Regions from separate parts of the Brumicola nitratireducens FR1064 genome, predicted to be linked through region 1. Evidence: predicted binding sites of a transcription regulator. Region 1 holds the regulator's gene; each other region holds the start of a gene.

Region 1 (6,133 bases):
TGAAAAAAGCCTATCATCGAACGCAAGTTCGAAGGCGCTGGTGGGATTTTCATAGTCGTCTTGAGCGAGCTCCGTGCCATTATCATCCAGCACTTGGCCAACACCGAAAACGAACTGAAGCTGACTAATATCAGCGCGGTAGGTATCGTTGCCGTTGACTGTGAATCTTTCTAAGGCTTGTCCTATAAGCATTGCTGATTCAACTGGGTTGGGCATCCCAATATCGCTGAATCTTATCCAACCATAATCGATTAACAGTGTCTTTTCTCCGGTCGGAATTTTGACGATAGCCGTTTCACCTGCGCGCACGCTGACTCGGCGGTAAAAACTGTTTTCACCGTAAATATTAAATTGAGTATCGCTGTTTGCATTGTGTTCAAACTGAATTTCAAAGGCTTTTTGAAAAGTTACGGGTACGCGTAATCGTGATTCGCCAGATTCAAATAAAAGACTGTCAACAAACGTAAGGTTGTCGAGCGTTGAAGCGTCGAGGCTACCAACTTCGTCAATGATTAGCGAGACCTGAACGGAAACCTTAGCTCTCGCGGCGATGCTGATCGTTTCAGGAACCTCAATCAGTACGCCATTTGGGAATGTTTGCTCACTGTCTACAGCAAGAACAACGGGTTGATTAGACAAATTATGCAGGGTGAGACTTAAATCCGATTGGTACGAGCCTGTTTGTTGCGTAATATTTCCAAAATCAACGATACCCTCTGCTGACGCTAACGATACATCCAATGCGTCAATGATATCCAATCGACCAGCGCCTTGAGCATGCGGCAAAAATCCAATATCTCTTGCAGATGCCATCAATCGTTGTTTAACCTCTGCCGCAGTTAGTTCAGGGAATTGTTGCAGCAGAATAGCTGCTGCTCCGGCAACGTGCGGCGCTGCCATACTGGTACCACTTAAAGAAATTATGTTTTCTCCAGGCGAGGCAGAAAAAATATCATCGCCGGGTGCTGATAGCTCTGGTTTAAGTGGTGCATCTGCTTGGCTATCACCCTTTGAGCTGAAACTTGAGAGCTGATCTGATTTGGTTGAGGAGGCTACTGTAATAGCAGTTCGTGCTGATGATGGAGATAGATTAGCAATGTCATTGAAATTACCATTGTTACCAGCTGACACAACGACCACGATGCCGGCTTGCGTAGCGCGATCAACAGCTTGACTTAATGGGCCTTCGGCATTGCCATTACCACCTAAACTCATATTGATGACATCAACGCGATCTTCTGTATCCGCATTTTGATCGGGGTCGATGGCTCTTTCGATACCAGCAAGAATGTTCGAGGTATATCCAAAACCTTCATCACCGAGGACTTTGTAAGCGTGTAATTTTGCATCAGGAGCAACCCCACGAAGGCTTTCGCTGTTGCCTGCAACAATACCTGCTACGTGAGTACCATGACCATCGATATCCATTGGGTCGTCATCGTCATAGTGGAAGTCGTATCCAGCTATGACTTTACACCCTTCGCCAAAGCAGCCACCCAATGCTGAGTGGGTATAATCAATACCGGTGTCTAACACCGCTACAACTATTCCATTACCAGTAAGGGTTGCTCCAGCATTATCAAGCCGCAACCAAGCGTCATTTGCTCGCACTAGAGAAACACTTTCACTTAGTTGACGTGACATCACTTGGTCGGCTACCACTCTTTTGACATTAGGAAGCGAACGGATCTTATCAACCTCGTTGGGTGATGCTTCCACAACGATGGCGTTTATCGTGTGAGTAAATTGGTAAGTAGGGAGAATTTTTTGGTTAATCGTACCAATATAGCTAAGAAGTGTTTGATGTTCTTGCTGCAACGCACTTTGATAGTTGCGAAGTTCAGCAGAGAGTCTTGTGTTCAGCCTGTTTACTGACGGATTTTCTGCTGCTAGAAGTTGCTGTTGCTCGATTAAGCCTGGTGATGTTAACTCTACGATGTAGCGCTGTGGTCCAGCCGGATAGTACTTTACAGTCGACAACCCATCAGATCGTGTCGTTGTCACCGTTAGTGTATCGTCTGAAACTGACGGAAGTGTTTTTTCGGAAATTGTACTATCTGCGTTTGCGAACGAAGAAAAACAAAATTGCAGCAATGCGGTCAGTATTAAGCCGCGACGGAGTGGGCGTGAAAATACAATCATAAAACATCCTTGTTATTACTACTTTGATTTAGATCTTTGAGTTTATCTCAGTTCACTTCGAGCACCAATATGCAATTTCATATTGTGTTATAAATACTCAAACTCATCACCGAGTCATTGCTCGTTAGGCAAGTCAAGCGCGGAGAAGTCATAATGGGTCACTTTTACCTTTTGGAACATGCCAGCGACATATGCATCATAGCGGCGAAGACTTAAAATTTTTCAATAACCGCTTTATGTATCCATCCTGCTGCTGTTTTACTCTCCAGAATAAGTCGATGAAGCCATGCAGATTTGGTGACGGTACATTCTGAAAAAAGCATTGACTGACGCAAATCCAGTGCCACCTGCAAGGAGAATAATTCGCCGTTCCCATATCCTCAAATTGCTCAAAGTAAGCGAACTTATCAAGATTATATTATGAGCTAAAACCTTTAATTAGCCTGTGTTATCTGAGTGCGCCTCGGATGCTAATCTTATAAATCATCAATCACGCGCCAGCTAATATACAAGAAATGATTTTTCTCCGATTTAGGAGCGTCTTAAAAGTTAACTTGTATTCTACTTTGACGAATGCCTCCTATTCTGAGGTTTAATCAAACAGGATTTTTTGCAAAATAAACCGGATCCCACAATTTGATCGTTGCCATTTGCCTTTTCCTGTATATACTTACATCTAACTGTATAGAAAAACAGGCTGTTTATGCGTCCACTAACTCCCAGGCAACAAGAAGTACTCGACCTTATTAAAAGTACAATGATTGATACGGGCATGCCGCCCACTCGTGCTGAAATTGCGCGTCACTTAGGTTTCAAGTCGGCGAATGCCGCTGAGGAGCATTTGAAAGCCCTCGCAAAGAAAGGGGTGATCGATATCATTCCTGGCACATCGCGTGGTATTAAACTGAATTGCGCATTAGATGACGAGGCTGACGAAGGTTTACCACTGATCGGCCGAGTAGCTGCAGGTGAGCCGATTTTGGCAACAGAGCATGTAGAATGTCATTATAAAATCGATCCCGACCTATTCAAACCAAACGCTGATTTTTTGCTTAGAGTTCACGGCATGAGTATGAAGGATATCGGGATTATGGACGGTGATATTTTGGCGGTGCATCGCACGACTGATGTTCATAACGGCCAAGTTGTCGTCGCTCGAGTTGATGAAGACGTTACGGTGAAGCGTTTTGAAAAACGAGGTAGCCAAGTTTTACTACATGCAGAAAACGACGCGTTCGCGCCTATTAAAGTCGATTTAGCCTCACAGCCTTTTAACATTGAAGGTATTGCCGTTGGCGTCATTCGTAATTCAGATTGGATGTAGCGTCAGATAGAGTTATTTGTAGCTTATTAAAAACTTAAAATAGCCGCTTCATGAGCGGCTTTTTTATGTCGTATTTCCCCTCAAACAGCAGTTTCAAAGTGCAAACCTCAATTTCATTTAATGTTGAAGTTCTGAAGTGTTATATCGACTACCGCTGTCTAATCCCGTCAAAAATGCACTGTTTCAATGTGACTAATGTAGCCGCCAACGTATATGAGCTTCTAAAAGATCATAAAAAGCGCAGTACAAATTTTAATCATTACCAAGATATTCAATCTATTTTCAAGAAAACACTAGACTATGCAGGTACTTTGTTTAATCATTAGGCATTGATTTACATCAAAATAACAAATTAAACAGAATCTTCACATCAGAGCGTAAAAATTCACAACCTGAAGAAGAAGATTGGAAAGGAGTATCAGAGTGAATCGAGTAACTTCATTGCTTATTGGCGCGTTACTAGCGTTTAGTAATTCAGCAATAGCCTCAACGGCTGCAGAACGGTCTGACCTAAACCTACGTCAAGGTGTAAGCGATATCAGCTTAGAAGTGTATGACTTACACATGCTGATGTTTTGGATATGTGTTGTTATCGGTGCCGTCGTATTTGGTGTGATGTTTTATTCGATGGTAATGCACCGTAAATCTACCGGAGCTAAGCCAGCTAATTTTCATGAAAACGTGAAAGTAGAAGTACTGTGGACGGTTATTCCTTTTGTCATTCTTATTGCGATGGCGTGGCCAGCGGCCACAACTCTCATCGCTATGGAAGATACTAGTGAGGCTGACGTTACTATAATAGTGACGGGCTCGCAGTGGAAATGGCACTACAAATACAAAGACAATCCAGATGTCGAATTCTTTTCCTTACTTGCCACTCAAAGAGAGCAAATAAACAACAAATTCACCAAGGGCGAAAACTATCTGTTAGAAGTAGATAGACCTCTCGTCATTCCAACGGGTAAGAAAGTTCGTTTCTTGATAACTTCTGATGACGTTATCCATTCTTGGTGGGTTCCAGATTTCGCGATCAAAAAAGACGCCAACCCTGGTTTCATCAATGAAGCATGGACCAATGTTAATGAGCCTGGTATCTACCGCGGCCAATGCGCAGAATTATGCGGACAAGACCACGGCTTTATGCCTGTCGTTGTTATTGCTAAAGACCCCGCTGAATATGAAGCATGGCTGAAGGCAGAAGAATCAACCGCGATGAGAGCGAAAGAAGAGGAGCAGCGTCTGCTTTCCATGAACATGAGTATGGAAGAGTTAATGACGCAAGGTAAGAAAATATATGACACTGCCTGTATCGCTTGCCATCAAGCTAACGGTGGTGGCTTGCCACCTATGTTCCCAGCGTTGAAAGGCAGTAAAGTTGCCTTAGAAAAACAAAATATTCCGTTACATATTAGTATGATCATCAACGGTAAAAATAACATGCCGGCGTTTGGTAAGCAGTTATCTATGTCTGAAATAGCCGCAGTCGTTACTTATGAGCGAAATGCTTGGGGTAATAACACGGGCGACATGGTGCAAGCTAAAGATGTTAACGCAATAATTAACGGTAAATAGAAGGTCATCAACATGAATACAGAAACCGTAAACGAAGCACATGATTCGCATGATGGCCACGATGCCCATCACGAACATCACATACCCAAAGGCATTTTAAGATGGTTGTTCACCACGAACCATAAAGATATCGGCACGCTTTATCTTTGGTTCGCGTTCATCATGTTCTTAATAGGCGGCGCAATGGCAATGGTCATTCGCGCGGAGCTGTTTCAACCAGGTCTGCAAATCGTAGAACCACATTTCTTTAACCAAATGACCACAGTACACGGTCTTATTATGGTATTTGGTGCTGTTATGCCCGCCTTTACTGGTTTGGCAAACTGGCTCGTTCCAATGATGATTGGCGCGCCTGATATGGCACTACCGCGAATGAATAACTGGAGTTTTTGGATCCTACCATTTGCCTTCCTTATTTTGCTTTCGTCTCTATTTATGGATGGCGGCGGTCCTGCATTTGGTTGGACGTTCTACGCCCCTCTATCAACACAGTACAGTGGCGACAGCACCGCTTTGTTCGTGTTTTCCGTCCACATCATGGGTATTTCATCTATCATGGGCGCAATTAACGTGGTTGTGACCATATTAAATATGCGTGCACCAGGTATGACCTATATGAAAATGCCTTTGTTTGTATGGACTTGGTTGATTACGGCCTTCCTGCTTATAGCGGTTATGCCTGTGCTAGCAGGCGCGGTAACGATGGTTCTGACTGATAAGTTTTTCGGCACCAGTTTCTTTGATGCCGCAGGTGGTGGTGACCCCGTTATGTTCCAGCATATATTTTGGTTCTTCGGGCACCCTGAAGTTTACATAATGATTTTGCCTGCTTTCGGCATTATCTCGGCTATTGTTCCTACCTTCTCGCGTAAAAAGCTATTTGGCTATGCGTCTATGGTTTATGCAACGGCATCTATTGCTTTGTTGTCGTTCATTGTTTGGGCGCACCACATGTTTACAACCGGCATGCCGGTGGCCGCTGAGATGTTCTTTATGTTTGCGACCATGTTAATTTCCGTACCGACAGGTGTGAAAGTGTTTAACTGGGTAGCCACAATGTGGCGCGGTTCTTTAACCTTTGAAGTGCCGATGATG
Region 2 (6,133 bases), 990 kb from region 1:
GGTGCCGGTCAACCAAGTTATTTTTGTTAATATCCTTGCTCCAGGCGCTTTGGATTGGGCTGGTTTCCCAGATGCCGACCTTAGCTTCTTGAGTTTCTTGACTTTTATCGGCGTTATCGCGGCATTGGTTCAGATATTGGAAATGACACTGGACAAGTTTTTCCCTGCTTTATATAACGCATTAGGGATCTTCTTACCGCTTATCACCGTAAACTGTGCAATATTCGGTGGTGTTGCGTTCGCGGTTCAACGCGAATACAACTTCACTGAAAGTATCGTTTACGGCATCGGCAGCGGCGCAGGTTGGGCAATAGCCATTATCTTGCTAGCTGCTGTTAGAGAAAAGTTAAAGTATGCTGATATGCCAGATGGTATCCGCGGATTAGGTTCTGTGTTTATGATTGCTGGTTTGATGGCATTGGGCTTCCAGTCATTCACAGGTATTTCGCTGTAAGGCGAATTAGGAGTATAGATAATGAATTCAGTTGAAATCTATCTCGGTGTAGGCATGTTTATCGCTATCGTTTTAGCGTTAGTTTTTATCATCATGTTTGCGAAATCGAAATTAGTGCCTGAAGGTGATGTTGTCATCACCATTAACGGCGATCCAAGCAAATCAATTACAACCTCTCCGGGCGGAAAGTTATTAGGCGCTCTAGCTGATTCAGGTATTTTTGTGTCTTCAGCATGCGGCGGCGGCGGTTCTTGCGGTCAGTGTACTGTTGATATCAAATCAGGCGGTGGTGAGATATTACCAACCGAGCTTGATCACATATCAAAGCGTGAAGCGAAGCAAGGTTGTCGTTTATCTTGCCAAGTATCCATCAAGCAAAACATGGATATTGAGCTTCCAGAAGAAGTTTTTGGTATTAAAAAGTGGGATTGTGAAGTGCTTTCTAATGACAGCAAAGCAACCTTCATCAAAGAACTTAAGCTTGGCATACCTAACGGCGAGAGCGTTCCGTTTAAAGCCGGTGGTTACATTCAAATTGAGGCGCCACCTCACCATGTTAAGTACAAAGATTTTGATGTACCAGAGAAATTCCGTAAAGATTGGGAACACTTCGGTTTCTTCGATGTAGAGTCAAAGTGTGACGAAGAAACTATTCGTGCATACTCAATGGCAAATTACCCAGAAGAAGAAGGCATCATTTTGCTGAACGTGCGTATTGCTACGCCGCCACCAAATAATTTGAGCCTTCCAGCTGGTAAAATGTCATCATTCATTTGGTCATTAAAGCCAGGCGACAAAGCCACGATATCCGGTCCTTTCGGTGAGTTTTACGCGAAAGAAACAGATGCAGAAATGGTATTTGTTGGCGGTGGTGCAGGTATGGCCCCAATGCGTTCACACATTTTTGACCAACTTCGTCGAATTAAAACAGACCGTAAAATGACGTTCTGGTACGGCGCTCGTTCGTCACGTGAAATGTTCTACGTAGAAGATTTCGACATGTTAGCCAAAGAAAACGATAACTTTGAATGGCATGTAGCACTGTCAGATCCACAACCAGAAGATAACTGGGAAGGCGACACAGGTTTTATTCACAACGTACTGTTGGAAAACTACCTGAAAGACCACCCAGCACCAGAAGATTGTGAGTTCTACATGTGTGGTCCACCTATGATGAACGCCGCAGTAATCAACATGCTCAAAGAGCTTGGCGTTGAAGACGAAAACATCATGCTAGATGACTTCGGTGGCTAATCAGCCATAAGGAAGAAAGCAACAACATTAGGCGCCTCATTGGCGCCTTTTTATTAAAAAATAAATAATAAATAATAAAAAACAACAACAGAAGCTCAAATATAAAACCGAGAATAGCCCCCCTCTGCGCCATTAGCAAACCTTCACTAGGCAAGGACGCCTAGTGTGAGCGGTCAGGATGACGAAAAGCGCGTTTGCTAATGGCGCAGAGGGGGGCTGTTCTCGGTTTTTGCGGTCTTAAACTTTCGCTAGATCGAGAGGCCTAGCGTGAGCGGTCAGGATAACGAACTTTTATGTCCATCAGTAAATTCATGTATAATGCAGCGCAACGAAACGTCGCTATGCTGGTCTTACAGTTGTAACCCACGTTTTCAGTTTACCAACTAGTTATATATGAGGATTGCCTTGAAATTTTTACTGCCTTTTCTATTATTATTTGTATTTTCGTGTGCCCCCCAGCAACCGCTTGAGATTGCTATAACCGGCAAAACAATGGGAACCACATATAATATAAAAGTGGTTCAGCAAAGCGATGCGCCCATCGATATACAGGCACTACAGGCAGAAATTGATGATGCGCTAATTCAAGTTAACGCATTAATGTCCACTTATGACCCTAAGTCAGAGCTATCCTTGTTAAACAAAGCACAAGCAGGACAAGCATTTCCTATATCAGAACAAACCGAATACGTGCTAACAGAAGCCATTAGGTTGAATAACTTGAGCCAAGGCAGCCTTGACATAACTGTTGGTCCTTTAGTCAATCTGTGGGGCTTTGGGCCCGATAAACGACCAGAAGTGATACCTACCCAAACCCAACTAACGGAAATTGCAGATTATGTGGGTATTGATAAGTTCCAGTTAGTTGATGGCGTTGTCACAAAGTTACACTCAAAGTTGTATATAGATTTATCGACAATTGCAAAAGGGTATGGTGTTGATGTTGTAGCTGATATCATAGAAAACAATCAAATAGATAATTACCTAGTTGAAATTGGCGGCGAAATGCGAGTTGCCGGCAAAAAAGGCAATGGCTCTGATTGGCGCATTGCTATTGAACAACCTATAACGACAGAGCGGGCCATACAAAAGATTATCAGTATAGGCGACAATGCCGTAGCCACGTCAGGCGATTACCGTAATTATTTTGAAAAAGACGGTGTGCGCTATTCGCATTTAATTGAACCAACTACCGGGTATCCTATTAAGCATAATCTTGTATCGGTTACCGTAGTGCATCCTTCATCAATGACTGCAGATGGTTTAGCTACAGCGTTGAATGTCATGGGGGCGGATAAAGCAAAGGTTTTAGCAGTCAGCAATGATCTAGCCGTATTTATGATCATGAAGGAAGGCAGCGAATTTATTGAATACGCGTCTCCCGCATTTGTAAGAGATGTTAAACAAAATTAGCGACCGTGTGCGGCAGCATCGCCGTTCAGTCATATTAAAGCATTTTGAAAATTTTAGAGGTAAGCGTGAGTACATTTATTTTAGCATTTGCATTTTTCTTACTGATGGTAGCGGCCATGGCAGTGGGTTATATCCTGCAAAAAAAAACGATTGCTGGCAGTTGCGGTGGTTTAGGGGCAATAGGTATTTCAAAAGCCTGTGATTGCCCAGAGCCATGCGATAGAAAAAAAGCAAGAATGGAAAGAGAAGAACAAAGACAGAAAAAAATAAAGGAATGGCAAGATAACCAAATTCTATAAGCGGCGAACAGTTGAAATACATAACTCCCGCGTCCAATTGTAAAACAACAAAGGCCCTCTCTGTCAAAACAACGCGATGAATAATTGGTAAATCACTAATAGTGTTTTAAACTGTGTGTATATACAGTGTTGCTGAGTTGGAATTCCACATTATTCTGAAGCAAATATTATCTAATGCGTAAGTTTATTCACATCGACATGGACTGCTTTTACGCAGCAGTCGAGATGCGTGACGACCCAAGCTTAAAGCACAAACCAATTGCCATTGGTGGCAGCGCCGATCGCAGGGGTGTCGTAGCTACTTGTAACTATCCTGCGAGAAAATTTGGTGTGCGCTCAGCTATGGCTACCGCAACCGCCCTAAGGCTCTGTCCAGACCTTGTTTTGGTGAAAGGTCGAATGGATGAATACAAAAAAGTGTCGGACCAAATAAAGGAAATTTATTTGCGTTATACCGATGAGATTGAGCCTCTCTCGTTGGATGAAGTCTTTTTAGATGTCACCGAAAGTGAATTGTTTGGCGGGAGTGCTACCTATATTGCTGAAGATATTCGACGTGCAATATTTGAAGAAACAGGCTTAACCGCTTCAGCAGGCGTGGCTCCTATAAAATTTGTGGCTAAAGTTGCTAGTGACGAAAACAAACCGAACGGTATTTGTGTAATTAATCCAGCGCAATTGGACGAGTTTGTTAAGCGCCTCCCCTTGAAGAAAATACCGGGCGTGGGCAAGGTAACACTCGAAAAGTTAAATAAACTCGGGTTATACAAATGTGAGGATATTCGTTCATTCCCCATCGAAAAACTACATAAACATTTCGGTAAATTTGGCGCCGCTCTTTGGAAACGGGCACATGCTATCGATGAAAGAAGACTTTCGACAAACAGAAAAAGAAAGTCGATAGGGGTGGAGCGAACCTTAGACAAAGATCTTGTAAGCTTGGAAGAATGCAAAGAAGTGGTAACAAGGCTGCTGCCTAAGCTTTATGAACGAATTGATACTAAAAAACACAGTCCAATTAAGTCATTGGGAGTGAAACTGAAGTTTGACGACTTTCAACAAACCACTGTTGAACAGCAGTCACAAGAAGTAAACGAGCAATTATTAATCGAATTGCTCGCCAAGGCATTCGAAAGAGGAGATGGTAAAAACGTCCGCTTAGTGGGGCTGCACGTATCTTTGGCAGATAATATTAATGCTGATCAACTCGCTTTGCCCTTGTTTAGTGCAGAATAAGCAATATACTTTAGTTTCATTTCATAATAACAATAATAAGCTATGCAAGAAGTGCCAAGCTCTTTTAAAAGAGAAAATAGACTTCTGCTTAATATGCAATCCTAACGGAGACATCAATGCCTTTTCCTAACGCAGTTTTAGAAACAAATATTGCACAATTGACTCATGAATATGACGCTTATGTATTAGTCAGTAACACGCTGTCGAGTCAGCACTACCCAGATATTCAACAAAATTTAGAGCAGCACCAGTCGCTCGACAAGCGCGTTGGCGGACATGCAGTTCTTGTTGCAGCGGACGTTGTTGGCGGAAGGTTACTGCAAGTGCCTGTAGGTCAATTAGACCGAGACTACGACGATGTTCGCCGCATCTTTGATGCAGCGCGAAACGTCGCACAGACCCTCTTGGACTCAGGTGTACGCAAGCCGCTTCTAGAAATCAATCTAGCGGGCTTAAATGAGAGCCAAGCAGCGCAATTTAAAAATGCTGTCGAAGCGGCATATTTGGGACTATGCCAAGGTTTATGGCAGCCTCTTGAAGCAAGGCAAGCTTTAGATGAACACGAAATTGAACCGATTGAATTCATTGGTTTGATTGACGGCAGCAGTAGCATCGATGTATCTCGTTTAAATGCTATTGAAGCAGGGAAGCGAATTGCACGTGACCTCTGCGGCACTGAGCCTGAGCGCATGGCACCGCCAGGTTTCGCCGATTACTGTGTTGCGGCATTCAAAGGCTCAAATGTGAAAGTAACGGTTGTTTCTGACGATGCACATATCAAACATGAGTATCCTCTGCTGCATGCTGTCGCGAGAGCTTCAATTGAAGTGAAAAGACATCGTCCCCGCATTATTCGCATGGTTTACGAGCCATCGGGCGAAATTACTAAAACACTTTTATTTGCAGGCAAAGGCATCACTTTTGATACTGGCGGCGCTGATTTAAAAGTGAATGGTCATATGGCAGGTATGAGCCGAGATAAAGGCGGCGCTGCAGGCGTTGCCGGTTTTATGAAGACACTTTCTTTACTCGCGCCGAAAGGCATTAAAGTTATCGCAGAACTCGGCGCAGTTCGAAACAGTATTGGTGCTGAAGCCTTTATACCGGATGAAATTATTACTAGCCATGCAGGCGTAAGAGTACGCGTTGGCAATACGGATGCTGAAGGCAGAATGTTGCTTGCCGACCTACTTTCGCATTTGCGAGAAGATGCAGTTAGTGCGGTAAACCCTCAATTGTTTTCAGTTGCAACCCTAACAGGACACGCAGCAATGGCTTTTGGACCCTATACCGCGCTGGTTGAAAACAAACCTGCCCGAGATATGGGTATTGCAAAGCAATTATTCGTGCAGGGTGAACTATGTGCTGATCAGGTGGAGCCATCGCTTTCGCGTCGCGAAGATTTTGACTTTGTTAAGCCACGCACAAAAGCGGATGATGTGTTGTCTTCAAACAATGCGCCTTCTGTAACCACTAT
Region 3 (6,133 bases), 1.6 Mb from region 1:
CTAAAATCACGTATCAAAGATGCGGCAAGTTTGTCCCATGGCTTATTCGCATCTAATTTAAACAGTACATTTGCATGTTCACCGACGGCGTTGAAAACATTAATCGCAATGGCAGTACTTAGCTTTTTATCAAGCGTATTACTAGCGCTTGCGGAAAAACTAGTCGCAATGTTGCTTAATAAACCTTGCATAGCTTCAGTATTGTCAATGTGTTTACTTTCGTCAAAAAATACCTCTGGCTGTTTGATAGCAACATCCAGTCCAGCAACGAGTAAGGCAGACAAACCTTGTTTAGAAAATACGGCGGCGATATTTTTATCCTGAGCTGTTTCAGTTGCAGCGTTCAAAAATGCCTTCGTTACGATCCCCAAGGCCTTATCATCTACAAAATTGCCACCTAAATAACCCTCAGTGTTATCCACAATCAAGCGCATAACCGCAATCGAGGATGGCCCTATTAAGGTATTGATCAAATCACGGTATTGAATAACCTCACTCAAGTCTTTGTTTTCCATTTGCGTCACGATCGGATTTATTACCCCGCTGACTATGGCTGCAACCTGTTCATCATCAATAATGACTTTGGTATTTTCGGCAAGCACCGCCAAACTCGATCGCACAAACACGGCTAAAACTCTGTTTTCAAAGTCATGCCGTTTACCCATGTCCTCCACATCGTTAGGAATAAGACTATCGAGCTTTGTTGCAAAGGAGATCACTAGTTTCTCACCTTTAGAATCTGCGCCCATCACAGAAGGGTAAGCGGCAATAAATTCGGCACCGATATCAACTAACGTTAACGCCATGCGCGACCAAGCTGTAGGAGGTTGATTGTCATATCGCCATTGCTCAATCATGCGTCCACCAATGAGCATGTCTTTTTGCTCCGATGAACTATCAGATAATACATTTGCGCTTTTCAACTCATACATTTTGGCGATACAGGCCTGTGAATTAGCGGCGTCAGTATAAGTCCAAGAAAGGCTTGGTTCATGCCAGCCCTTTGCAAACGGAGGCTGAGTGCGCAGCGCGATATTATCAAACTCGTTTAAAAACTCGCTAACTTGCTGCAAAGGTGTACTTTGCGGCAAGCGGATGGTGGGTAAAAAAATAGGTTTATCAATTTTACGTTCAACACTCAAATCAATGCCTGATTGTGCAGCTCGCAGCATTGCTTTTATGCCGGCGCTTATAAGTAAAATGTCCATAGAATGTCCTTAGTAATCGGATTGTCAGCTAATTCGGCAAAAACCTAGTGAAGATGTGTCATGAATGGATAAATCGCTGAGTTTATTTTGAAAGATAGTTAAACGAGAAGGATGAACACATGATTTCACCGCCACTGTGCCAGTAGAGCGGATTGAAAAGCTAAGAAAGGGACGTGCGATGGCTAACGCAATTTCAAGCTCGTTCATAAAGTTCGTCCTTAAAACGTTTTATGAGCCTACAATTACTGCTTTGTAGCACTTTTTATCTAGTGAATTTTTGTGCTGTTTGGAATAGTTAACACAAGCAACGTAATATAGATTGATTAAAAAGTAAACGAATTTAAACGTTGCAGCAATTTAAGGGCTGGCTCTCGCGTAAGTTAGAGTCATCCTCTGTTTAACGATAAAGTCGAATATTAACGGCGATATTTATATTCACTTAAGAAGACTTTTTCTTAAAGTAACGCTTCTTGCGCGTTGGCTTCGAACTCTTCAAACCCGCAAACTGTCTTGAATCTAACTGTTGACTGTTGTCAATAAGCCGCGCAATAGACTCTGTTAAAGGTTGCATAAAGCCGTCATAACGTAGTTGTCGTTGGGCTATTTTATCTAAGTCTGCCTCCCAAGTTGCGGTCATGTCAGGATAAGTAGTTTCACTAGGTAAAGCGTTAATAAGGGCTTTACCTGTTTCGGTTGCATGGACCTCTTTGCCTACTTTTTGCATAAACTGACGTTTAAATAGCAAATCAATAATTGTTGCTCGGGTTGCCTCTGTGCCCAGCCCATCAGTCTCTTTTAATATAAGCTTAATGTTGCGATCCTGAACATAACGAGAAATACCGGTCATGGCTGCAAGCAAGGTAGCTTCTGTAAAATGTTTAGGGGGTGATGTTTGCTTCTCCATCAACTGAGAGTCTGTGCATTTCAGAAGCTCTCCTTTGTTTAACTGAGGCAACAACGTGTCGTTTTTATTATCGTCGGATGCATTATTTTGGTTTTTAGTCAGTGCTAACCAGCCTAAGTCTTGACTCGATTTGCCTTTGGCAACAAATTCACCGCCCGCAATATCAATCTTAGCCACTTGTTCTTGATATTTATGTGGCCCATAAAACTGCATTAAATATTGATTAGCAATGAGCTGATAAATTTTCCCTTCATACTGTGTAAAGCTGCCTATAGCCTTACTGCGATTGGTCGGAATAATGGCATGGTGGGCATCAACTTTGCTGTCATTCCAGGCTTTAGATTTTAACTTTGGATTAGCGTTATCTACTGCGCTTGCAAAATTTGGCACATTTGACTTAATCGCGCCTAACACGTTTGAAGCCTGCCCAAACTGGTCTTTTGGTAAATAGCGAGAATCTGATCTAGGGTAAGTAATCAATTGGTGTTTTTCGTACAGAGACTGACAAACATCTAACACCATCTTGGGCGATAAGTTAAAGCGCTTTGACGCCTCAATTTGTAATACAGATAAACTGAATGGCAAGGGCGGGGGACTTTGCCTATTCTGTACTTTGTAGTCAGTTACCTTAGCTTGTTGGCCTCGCGTTTTATTCACTACCGTTTGCGCTAATTTGCGTGACAGCACTCGACCTTCTTCGTCTTGATATGGTTCGCAAGCTTTGCTTGGTTGCCACTTGGCATTAAAGGTTTTCTTGTTCTGTGATTCTAGTGAAGCGATGACTTCATAAAAGGGTTTAGAGACAAAATGTGCAATCTCTTGATCGCGCCTTACTACCAAACCTAAAACTGGGGTCTGAACTCGCCCAACAGAAAGAACACCGCTATAACCACCGCGCTGTCCTAGCAGAGTGTAAGCTCGGGTCAGATTTAACCCATATAACCAATCAGCGCGAGAGCGAGCTAAGGCCGAAATCGACAAGCCTAAAAACTCACGATTAGTCCGCATGTTTTGAAGTGCTTTTTTCACTGCACTGGTGTTTAAGTCGTTTATTAACAAACGTCCGGCATTTTCAATAATTGAGGCTTTTACCCCGCAATAGGTGATCACTTCATCCACTAACAACTGGCCCTCGCGATCAGGGTCGCCCGCATTTACGATATGCGTAGCTTTTTTTAGTAGACGTTTAACCACGGTGAGTTGCTTTTGTGTGTTCTTTTTCGGCACAAGCTGCCACTTGTCGGGCACAATCGGTAGATGTTGCAGCGACCATTTGGCAAACGCAGCATCGTATTTATCTGGCTCTGCTTGTTCTAGTAGATGACCGACACACCACGTTACGCAATCGCCATTATCCAGCTCGATGTAGCCCTCGCGCTTTTGTTGTTTGCCAGAAAAACCTGTCGCAATTGCCCGACCCAAGCTAGGTTTTTCTGCGATATACACGATCATAAAAGAGCTTACTGGATGAAAAAACAGTATTCTAGCAAGCTTTAGCGCAAAAGGTTAGCTATCTCAAAGGCCAGTTGTCCATCGGATTTTACTTAGGCGGTTTAGGGAATGTCAGTGGAAAGTGTCTTTCGAAGTGCTTAATTCTCTTTAATCTTTCCAATAGATACGGTGTTACGGCCCGATTCTTTACTCGCATAAAGGGCAACATCAGCGGCTTTCAACGCCGCCTCATAACTATAATTAGCTGGCTTTAGCTGCGCCATGCCAATGCTAATGGTGACCTCAACTTCGTCCTTGCCAATGAAGCGCAACTGTTTAGCTACTTGCTCACACAAACGTTGGGCAATTTTAAATGCGGTATGCTGGTCGATGTCAACTAACAATGCGGCGTATTCTTCACCGCCAACGCGTCCAATAATGTCGTTGCTGCGCAATTGTTTTGATAACACTTGTGCAACCAATTTTATTGTACGGTCGCCAGTGGCGTGGCCAAAGTTGTCATTTATGTTTTTAAATAGATCTATATCAATCATCATTACTGCAGTTGGCAGGGATGGGTATTCTTGCCAATACCGTGCAACTTGACTAAAGAAATACTCTCGATTAGCGAGTTTGGTTAGTCCGTCGCGCTGCGACTTTAACGTTAATTGACGTTCAAGTTTAAGAAAGCAGAGCCAGGGTAAAAGCAGTGCAGTAAGGGTGGTCAACAGTATGTGACTCAACAGAGTATAAATAGAACTCTCAGGCAAACCATTTTGATTAATGGTACCCCAGTTTATAATAATCAAAATCGCTTGGATGAGCATAACGGCACTATGCACTATGAATATCGTTTTTAACGTGCGGGTGAGAATGGGTTCGTTAATGACTGATTTATGCAATAAATAAGCACATAGGCCAAACAACGAAGCGGTTGCCAGCGCCGCTATGAAGCTTACTAACTGATGGTGTTGAAAGGTTGCCAACAACAGAACGACAACCGTGCTGAATGCTGCAAAATATTGCTTTCTTTTGCGCTTTGTATAGCGAAATCGAGAAAACTGGATAAGTCCTAATAATATTAAGGTAGGTGTCAAAATTAGTAAAAAATCAGCGACGAAAAAAGTGAAAAATTCAGGAATATTATAGGACCGTGACGATGCTAATGCGGCTCCGATGACAAAGCTCCCACAAGACAAGGCCCAAAGTTTAAAACATTTATCCTTGGGCTTGCGACGATACAATACGCTCAAGTAAAACCCAATTAGGACATTTGTCACTAATGTCATGATAACTAATGTGGGTAAATGCATGTATCCCTCAATTTTGACTAAGAATAATTTTGTGCCGCTAGTCCAAAACGGCCAACACTTGAGAGTATCGTAATTTTGTTAGTGTCGCTAATTCTTGGCGTATCGTAAATGAAATATCGGTATACATTTTGATAAATTACGAAGTGCTGTTGAGATAGACTGTTGGGGGTAAAAGACGCTAGTCTTCCACCGAGTTTATTCACTTGAATTTACTTACAACATAGCCCGAAATTGCTTGAGTGAATCGGGCAAATAAGGATTAGTTAACTGCAAGGTTTTGCGCGTTCTCAAGGCTAATCTGTCTACAATGTTTGGATGATGCATTTCAAATAATGCGGCGTGTTTGCCATTCGCAATCGCGGCGTGTAAACCGCTCTCGACTATATTGGCAAGTTGCATCTTATCGGGGTGGACGTAAAAGACGAGTGGAAGTGGGTAATAAATTAAAATGTTTGGTTCAATTAACAATTCCTTTTTGAAGTCACCTAATTGCTCTAATATCGACTCTATTTCGTTTACCCCTAAGGTAATATAGTCAATTTTTTGGGCTAATAAACGACTTACGTTATCATCTAGGCTGCCTTTTTCGGACACCGTATATCCATTCTTTCTAAACAAGTCTGCATCAGCCCAAGTTGCAGGAATACCAATCGTCATTTTTTGTAATTGTTCCATGCTACTTATATTGCTAAAGCGCTTGGCCTGTTGTTTTAGAATTATCAGTAATCGATGACCTAAAATGCCTTTACAAACCGGTATCTCTATTATTCTAGTAGGTTTGCCAGAAAACTTTTGATTCCCGGCAACGCTGACAAGCACGTCGCATCCCTTGGAGAAAATATTCCCTTCATCTTCAGCACTTGGGTAGTCGGATTCATCTACTAAAATATCGGCATCCACAAAATCGGCTTCACTCAAGCATAAAGAAAGCAACTGCTTTTCGTATTCACGTCTAATGGGTGATTTGTTGCCGTTCCAAAAACGGACCTGTTTTTCATTTATTATCATTATTTGGCTTATTAGAAATATTATGTTGTTAATTTATTAGCTGTTAGGTGAAACTAAGAAGTACCGTTTTTGATTTTGATTTTGATTTTGATTTTGATTTTTATATCTAGTCATTATTAAAACGCTTGCGAAGAGACACATAAAATATCATTCTAATCTTTAGTTAATACAAGTAGACATTAAAATAAGAAGGTAAACAAGATGGATAAAGCATTACTAAATTGCTTGTTAAATAATCGAAAAATTGTGGGAATTGTTGCGATAGCGAT

The links. Region 1 encodes LexA, which represses DNA repair genes until DNA is damaged. Its sites were predicted from a motif close to TACTGTATNNNNATACAGTA; they were not measured.
Region 2: a site for LexA is predicted at 3,530-3,549, ahead of dinB (DNA polymerase IV). Genes of this name have one in related genera too.
Region 3: a site for LexA is predicted at 3,574-3,593, ahead of GNIT_RS06170 (DNA topoisomerase III). Genes of this name have one in related genera too.

Annotation. Positions count from the first base shown of each region.
Region 1 is NC_016041.1:3,990,605-3,996,737, reverse strand. It holds gene GNIT_RS16910 (S8 family serine peptidase) at 1-2,142, opposite strand, end outside; gene lexA (transcriptional repressor LexA) at 2,846-3,466, shown strand; gene coxB (cytochrome c oxidase subunit II) at 3,914-5,038, shown strand; gene ctaD (cytochrome c oxidase subunit I) at 5,051-6,133, shown strand, end outside.
Region 2 is NC_016041.1:844,879-851,011, forward strand. It holds gene nqrE (NADH:ubiquinone reductase (Na(+)-transporting) subunit E) at 1-454, shown strand, start outside; gene nqrF (NADH:ubiquinone reductase (Na(+)-transporting) subunit F) at 476-1,708, shown strand; gene GNIT_RS03680 (FAD:protein FMN transferase) at 2,102-3,121, shown strand; gene nqrM ((Na+)-NQR maturation NqrM) at 3,187-3,420, shown strand; gene dinB (DNA polymerase IV) at 3,595-4,656, shown strand; gene GNIT_RS03695 (M17 family metallopeptidase) at 4,773-6,133, shown strand, end outside.
Region 3 is NC_016041.1:1,411,796-1,417,928, forward strand. It holds gene GNIT_RS06160 (hypothetical protein) at 1-1,208, opposite strand, end outside; gene GNIT_RS06170 (DNA topoisomerase III) at 1,648-3,564, opposite strand; gene GNIT_RS06175 (GGDEF domain-containing protein) at 3,702-4,856, opposite strand; gene GNIT_RS06180 (type 2 periplasmic-binding domain-containing protein) at 5,070-5,864, opposite strand; gene GNIT_RS06185 (disulfide bond formation protein B) at 6,066-6,133, shown strand, end outside.